One region of the Priestia sp. 40 genome, then DNA from elsewhere that is predicted to be linked to it. Evidence: riboswitches for the same ligand, from Rfam matches in the RefSeq annotation. Region 1 holds a riboswitch; the other holds the start of a gene.

Region 1 (3,970 bases):
TTCAGAAACTGATAAGATAGCTAATGACATTTAAAAATAAGAAAGGATTTCGATTATGTTATCAGCTATTAATTCAGTAGACTATACCATTTTCCATGCGGTGAATCAGTACGCCTCGCATGTGAAGTTTGTAGATTCGCTGATGGTATTCTTTGCAGATTATGCCCAGTATGTACTTATTGTTTTACTCGGCTTGTTTTTACTTATTAATAAAAACGGCAGCCGTGTTGTAGCATTCCAAGCTTTATGTGCTTGTGCCACAGGAGTCATTATCAATAAAGTGATTAGTTTATTTGCTTATCGAGATCGTCCATTTATCTCTCACCACGTGAATCAGCTTATTGATCACGCCGCGAATTCTTCATTTCCAAGCGATCATGCTACGTCTGCATTAGTTATCACTTTTACCATTTGGCTACATTTCAAACGTTCAGGGCGCATGTGGGTTGTAATGGGTGCACTCATTGCATTTTCACGCGTATGGGTTGGCGTTCACTATCCATTCGATGTGTTAACAGGAGCTATTCTAGGCTGCGTGCTCGCGTTGTTTATTCATTATGTTATTTTTAATACCAAAATTATGAGAGCTATTACCAATCTGTCTATTTTTCGAAAATCAGCTTATGACGGGCAGTCTCAATATTATTAAGAAAAAGCCGCAAATACGCGGCTTTTTTTATTGGGAAATTTTTAATGCATTTAATACTTGTTTTTTAAAATTAAATTTTGTACAATTAAATTACAGAAACGATAAATAAAAAACTTTTAATAAAATTACTAAAAAAGAGGAGAGATTTATACATGAAAGCTTTATATGAAACAACAGTCGTTAACACAGGTGGAAGAACAGGAGAAGTTCATTCTTTAGATAATATCTTTAATTTAGATGTTGCAACACCTCCAGCACTTGGTGGAGAAGCAACAACAGCAACAAACCCAGAGCAGCTATTTGCAGCTGGATACAGTGCTTGTTTCAACAGTGCGTTAGAATTTATGTTGAAAAAACATAACGTAGAAATCAAAAGCAGTGAAGTAAAAGCTACTGTTCAGCTGCTTCCAGATAAAGCTGATCAAGGAGTAAAAATTGCTGTAGCGCTTGAAGCTCATATCGAAGGCTTAGATTTAGAAACAGCGAAAAAATATGTAGACCTAGCTCACTCATACTGCCCGTATTCAAAAGCAATCAGCGGTAACGTAGACGTAACGGTAGAAGTAATTTAATTGCTTTAAAAAGCCCTGCTAAGCATGTAAAGCTTAGCAGGGCTTTTTTATTTGAATTTTCTCTATTCATTTGTAAGCGGTACTAGTATAATGAGGAAGAAAATGAATCATTCGCACAGTTTAGGTGCTCTTACATAGCGTAAGAGGTAACAGGGAATCGAGTGCAAATCTCGAGCGGTCCAGCCACTGTAAGCAGGGAGTTTTCTATCTTATCGTCACTCAAAACGGGGAAGGCGGTAGAAAATGATGATCTCAAGCCAGGAGACCTACCTATTCTGTACACTTGACTCTTCTAGGAAAGAGGCGGTGTATCAAGGTACGCAGTGAGCAATTGCTGTTTATTTTCATATGCCGACACATCCTCAATTTCTATAGAATTGAGGCTTTTTTATGTTTTATTTTAAAAAAAGGAGTGTAGGAAATGGAAGGTTTATCAGTTTTTTTACTTGTCTTTTTATTAGGAATCAGGCACGGATTGGATGCAGATCACTTAGCTTTTATTGATGGCCAGACCCGATATAATTGGCGAATGGGGAGCCGTTTTGCCCCGTGGGTCGGCACGCTGTTTTCACTAGGTCACGGAGGAATGGTGGCCGTCACGGCCGGGGTGCTTGGCGTGGTGATGAAGAATTTTACGTTTCCATCGTATTTCGATCATTTTGCATCCTGGGTATCCATTATCTCCCTCTTTCTAATCGGGACATTAAACACATATCATTTGCTTCGAACCAAAAATAAAGAGGAAGAGTTTGAGCTGAGCGGGTTAAAAGGGAAGTTTATTCCGAAAATCGCAAAAGGAACAACGAATCCTTTTTTAATTATTCTTGTAGGAGCGTTGTTCGCTTTAGCAGCCGAAACGGTCAGTCAAACGGCCGTGTGGTCTCTAGCTGTAGGGAACGCAGGCAAGTATACGCCGCTTTTATTAGGACTAGTATTTATGTTTGGTATGATGCTGACAGATACAATCGATTCACTGATTGTACATAAAATGGTGAATGAATCGAGTAAGTTTGGGCGATCTGCTTCCCGCTTGATGGGCTGGGTTATTGTTGTCCTCGCGTATGGTGTGTCACTCTATTTAGCATTCACTTTCTTTAACCCATGGGCCGAAGTAAACTTTGAAATGGTTGGCGTTATTCTGTTTATTTTTTTAGTGTCTATGTTTGTTTTTGTGAGTGTGAAGTCAAAAGGGAAAAATATTAAAATAAATGTCAATTAGTCAAACGAAAGCTTTAATCTGTTGAAGATTGAAGCTTTTTTGTATGAATTTGTTGAAGTTTATGGCTATTTTCGGTCTGTTATGAATAAGTTAAAGTATTATCTGTATTTAAATGATGGAAAATTGTCTGAAAACCATTATAATTAAGGATAATTTAAGGTCGTTATGTGAAACGTAGAACATAGTTATACGTACGATAAATAAAAGCATTTAATGCAAGCAGCAGGGGTTGTTTGGAGGAGGAATTGATTTGAGTCAGGTAATGGTAGAACAAAGTGTATTTAGTTATTTAAAAGAACACGAACAAGAGATGCTTGAAGATTTAGTTGGATTTGTGAAAAAAGAATCACCGTCCTACAGTAAAGAGTTAGTAGATCAGTGTGGAATGTATTTAACGGAGCTGTTTCAAAAGCGTTTAGGGGTAGGGTACGAAATTATAGAAGAAAAAGAAGTAGGAAACCATTTGAAATTTACGATTGGAGAAGGAGAAAAGCAGCTTTTAATTATCGGTCACTTTGACACGGTATGGGAAAAGGGAAGGCTGAGTCTAAGAACAGAGGGAAACAAGCTGTACGGTCCGGGAATTTTAGACATGAAAGGCGGCATTGTGCAATCTATATGGGCGATTAAAGCGATTCAAGAGCTTGGCTTATCGCTCGATAAAAAAATTGTGTTTTTCTGCAATTCGGATGAAGAGATTGGGTCAATTTCTTCTAAAAAATACATTGAAGAAGAAGCACAAAGAAGTGAAGCAGTGCTAGTAGCGGAACCGGCTGTGGCGGGTTCAGGTGCGTTAAAAACGTCGCGCAAAGGAGCGGGAATTTTCACCGTAAAAGTATGGGGACGAGCAGCACACGCGGGTAATCACCACAAAGAAGGAATCAATGCGATTGAAGAGCTTGCGCGCCAAGTGATTTTCTTGCAGGGCTTAACAGATTATGAAAAAGGTACAACGGTGAACGTTGGAACATTTACAGGAGGCAGCGGTACAAATGTAGTGCCGGAATATGCAGAAGCACACGTAGATTTACGTGTTTCTACAGAAGAAGAAGCGAAACGTATGACGGATATTATTTTGAACTTAACACCCATCTTAAAAGGGATAAAGCTCGAAGTAACGGGAGGCATGAACCGTCCTCCGATGGTGAAGTCTAAACAAACGGAAGAGTTATTTGAATGCGCTCAGTCAATTGCGGCCAAACTGGGTATGAAATTAGAAGAAGCGGCTGTTGGCGGCGGAAGTGATGGCAATTTTACAGCGGCCATTGGTGTTCCCACGTTGGATGGATTAGGAGCATGCGGAAAAGGAATACATGCGGAATATGAACATATTCAAATTGATACGTTGTCCGAGCGCTCTTCTTTATTTGCGAATTTACTGCTTCAAATATAAAAAAAGCCCGCCTCAAACGGCGGGACTAACCTGAAAGCTTATATTGGGAGAGTATAAGCTTTCTTTTTTATTTACTGCTTTCTTCTTGAAGAGAAAAAGCAGTTTCTTCTTTTTAAATACCACTTTATCAAGAGCAA
Region 2 (3,970 bases), on a different contig from region 1:
TTTTTTTCATCCAAATTCCGCTATGTTTAGAGTGAAGAGATGGCTGCGCGGAGAACGTGATCCGTTTATTGAAGCTGCTAGTTTGGAAAACGGAATGAGCGTGCTTGACTGTACACTTGGTCTTGCGTCGGATAGTATGATGGCGAGCGCAGCGGTAGGGAAAAGTGGAAAAGTTGTCGGACTAGAAGGCAACCGCTATGTAGCTTATTTAGTCAAACAAGGACTTTTAAATTGGGAAAGTGACGTACAAGAGTTGAATGATGCAATGAAGCGTATAAACGTGGTTCATCAAAATTTTGAATCGTTTTTGGCGTGTTGTGAAGATAATTCTTTTGATGTTGTCTACTTTGACCCTATGTTTCAAGAGCAAATTGATGGATCGAATGGAATTAACGGTATTAAAGCAATAGCACTGTATACCGCGCTGACACCAATGGCTATACAAGAAGCAAAAAGAGTAGCCAAACAAAAGGTCGTGCTCAAAGATCATTGGAAAAGCAGTCGTTTTGAAGAACACGGATTTACCGTGCAAAAACGAAAAACATCAAAATTTCATTACGGGACAATTGATATACAAAAATAAACAAAAAAGTAAAATGGATAACGTTCATTGAAAAGACTTCCAAAACCTTTTAGGAATTAAAAAGTTTTGGAAGTTTTTTTTATGAATTTCATCTAAAGTTCATAAAAGTATGATATATTTTTGAACATAAAAATACTTTTGTGTTTAAGCATCCAGCAAAAAAGGAATATCTTGTATAGGTTTCCGCTCGGTGTGACAACCTCAAACAGAAGAAGGAAGGTGCTAACTAAAAAGTCTTCGAATGCCCGTAGACAGCATAAATGAATAAGCAAATATAGGTAAAAAATTAATAAGTATGTTACAATACCTAGTGAGTTATGATAATGAATTTTACGATATGAAAAGACCATATGGGAAAAGATGAGAAAGGAAAGATACGAATGCCTAGATGGATAAAAAGAATGCTAGTTGTATTTATTACAGTATTTACATTTGGGCTTGTCACTCCACCAGAATATTTATACGTTGATGATGCAAAAGCGGACAAGCAACATAAAGCAGGGTATGTAAGAGAAACAACTCCTGTCACAGCTGTTATAGAAGATATTCATTTGCCATATGAAGAACCAAAATATGAAGACGTTTCATCATTTGTTACGTATGCAATGGAATCAGCTGAAAAACAGTCAGTGGAAAAATTCGGAACAAAAATTGGGCCTGTCATTGAAGATGAATTTCGTCAAGCAGTGTTACCTAAAATTGAAGAAGTGCTGACCGACATTGGCACTGAACGTGAACAGTCAATTCAGAATCTCGAGATAAGCGAGCACCCTGCTGCTGGCTACGGTGAAAAGATTTTCCATGTATATGACCGGGAAACCGGTCAGGACTTAATACGATTTCATGTACGGCGCGAAAATCCTCCAAAAGATGGATACTGGTTTAATTTTCACTATCATGCAGCTGCAGATAATTTTCAAAAGCATTATGATTTAGGGAAAATTTATTGGAACCGAAACATGCCGCCTAAATGGTTTAGCTGATAATAGACACAACATTCTACGATTTCGAAATGTTAGCTTTTTTAAGCTAGCATTTTTTTACGTCTAAAACCGTTATGGTCTAAATAAGCTGAAACATTAGCACAACGATAAAAAAATCGTTTATAATGAAGTCAGACTTCTTACCATAGAATAGTGAGAAGGAACGAATAGATGCCGGAGGTAACACAATGAAACAATTTACGGAAGAAAAACAATTTCGCGAACAAATTAAGAACGAAACACTAAGCGTTGGGATTTTTACGACAACGTGGTGTCCTGATTGCAAACGTTTGGATATGTTCATTGATGAAATCGTTGACGAAAATACAGATAAAGCATGGTTTAAAATTGACAAGGATGAGTTTGAAGAACTTTCTGCTGAAAACAATGTAATGGGTATTCCGTCTCTTCTTGTATATAAAAACGGTGAAAAAATTGCGCACCTGCACAGTGCAAATGCTAAAACGCCTGAAGCGGTCCGTGAATTTTTAGCAACTCTTTAATTCCCTAAGCTGCGAGAGCATTCTCGCAGCTTTTTTTATGAGAATGGCTATTTCCATTTTTCGATGAGTGGGGTATACTAGGACAAGTGAATAATCGTAAAGCAATAAGGTCTCAATTTAAAGATTGAGTGAAAAGGGAAGTCTGGTGAAAAACCAGCGCGGTCCCGCCACTGTAAGCGCTTTGTGCGTAAGTCAGGAGACCTGCCTTATTGTTAGCTGTGAAACCTTCGAGGAAGGGTGAAGCAGGGTAATGAACATACATATCAAGTATAGTGAACGGATTCTTTTCCTGCTTATCTTGACGTTACCTGCTTTGCTTTCAATTGAAAGTAAAGCTTTTTTATTTTGAAGCTGCCGGCGAGCAGTATACATAGTCAAAGCGGAAAAACGGGATAGCGCTGCTTTTTGCATGATCATTTGCTTTTTCTTTAACGTGGAGGTTTCGTATTCACAATGAACAATATATAGGGGGAGTATTTAAATGAAAAAATGGCTTTCGTATTCCATTATTGCACTGTTAGTCATCGTACTTGCTGCATGCGGTGCAGGCAGCCAAAGCAACAGTGATAAAAAAACGAAGCAAGATACAGCACAAACGTCACAAGCTGCGTTTCCAGTAAAGGTAAAAGACGCACGTGATAAAGAAATTACGTTGAAAAAACAGCCTAAGAAAATTGTTTCATTAATGCCAAGTAATACGGAGATTGTATATGCCCTTGGCCTTGAAAAAGAATTAGTCGGTGTCACAAGCAACGATGATTATCCTAAAAGCGTAAAGAAAAAAGCGCAGGTGGGAGATATGAACGTTAATGCAGAAAAAGTTATCGCTTTAAATCCTGATTTAGTCCTGGCACACGCTTCAAGTATGGGCGTTTCGGATGAAGTATTTAAACAAATTGAAAGTGCGGGTATTCCGGTATTTGTTGTAAAAGATTCAACAACGTTTGATACGGTTTATGATTCTATTACGCAAATCGGTAAATTAACGGGTAAAACAAAAGAAGCTAATCAAACAATTAAAGACATGAAAGAAAAAGTAGTTTCAATTGAGAAAAAAGCAAAAACGATTTCAAAAGAAGATCGTAAAAAAGTATGGATAGAGGTATCAGGAGCTCCTGAGGTTTATACAACAGGAAAAGGTACGTTCATGAACGAAATGCTTACTATGATCGGTGCTGATAACGTAGCTGCTAGTGAAAAGGGTTGGGTTAAGTTTTCTGAAGAGCAAGTTGTTAAGCTAAACCCTGACGTTATTATCGCAACGTATGATGCAGACAAAAATGAGATTATGAAGCGTCCCGCTTGGAGCAGCATGACTGCTGTAAAAGAGGGTAACATCGAGAAGGTTGATCAAAACAAAATCAACCGCTTAGGACCTCGTATTGTAGATGGCTTAGAGGACTTAGCAAAAGCAGTATACCCTGAGGTGTACAATAAATAAAAAGAGGGACCATATTCCAGTTCGAATTGAAAAGGGGATTGGTCCCTTTTCACATCTTAAAATTGAAGAACGGCCTGAGCTTTTAATCATGAAAACCGAGACGTCTTATAAAACATACAGCTCAGGCGTTTTAGGAACAGGCATCACGGAAACGGACACCTTTTACAATCGATTTGTTCATAAAGACTATTATTCAGATACTCCTTCTTTAGAGTATGAGCAATATTTGATGAAAGAAAATGTTCGCCATGAGCAAATCGTAGGGTTGATGACAGCCGTTTGGTTAAAAGAAAGAGCAATTTACTGTTATGAAGGCTACGGAGTAAGAGTAGCTTCCGTGATAACGGCTGGCGTAGGAAACGCAGTGGATATTACAGCTGACGAAGCTGTCCCGTTCTATTCCTCTCCCGGTACAATTAATATGTTTTTTTTCGTGGAAGGCACGCTTACGGATGCTGCG

The links. Region 1 has a riboswitch for cobalamin ahead of ACO1DI_RS18075 (sodium:proton antiporter). Riboswitches for the same ligand answer to the same signal wherever they lie in the genome.
Region 2: it holds a riboswitch for cobalamin, as region 1 does, so the genes downstream of both, ACO1DI_RS19375 (ABC transporter substrate-binding protein) here and ACO1DI_RS18075 (sodium:proton antiporter) in region 1, are expected to answer to the same signal.

Annotation. Positions count from the first base shown of each region.
Region 1 is NZ_JBMPZA010000015.1:622,247-626,216, reverse strand. Features, by position in the region: gene ACO1DI_RS18085 (undecaprenyl-diphosphatase) at 56-649, shown strand; gene ACO1DI_RS18080 (organic hydroperoxide resistance protein) at 802-1,221, shown strand; cobalamin riboswitch at 1,327-1,509, shown strand; gene ACO1DI_RS18075 (sodium:proton antiporter) at 1,643-2,440, shown strand; gene ACO1DI_RS18070 (M20 family metallopeptidase) at 2,670-3,833, shown strand; gene ACO1DI_RS18065 (DoxX family protein) at 3,846-3,970, opposite strand, start outside.
Region 2 is NZ_JBMPZA010000016.1:187,365-191,334, reverse strand. Features, by position in the region: gene ACO1DI_RS19390 (class I SAM-dependent methyltransferase) at 1-583, shown strand, start outside; gene ACO1DI_RS19385 (YpjP family protein) at 964-1,566, shown strand; gene ACO1DI_RS19380 (thioredoxin family protein) at 1,755-2,069, shown strand; cobalamin riboswitch at 2,160-2,292, shown strand; gene ACO1DI_RS19375 (ABC transporter substrate-binding protein) at 2,551-3,510, shown strand; gene ACO1DI_RS19370 (adenosylcobinamide amidohydrolase) at 3,599-3,970, shown strand, end outside.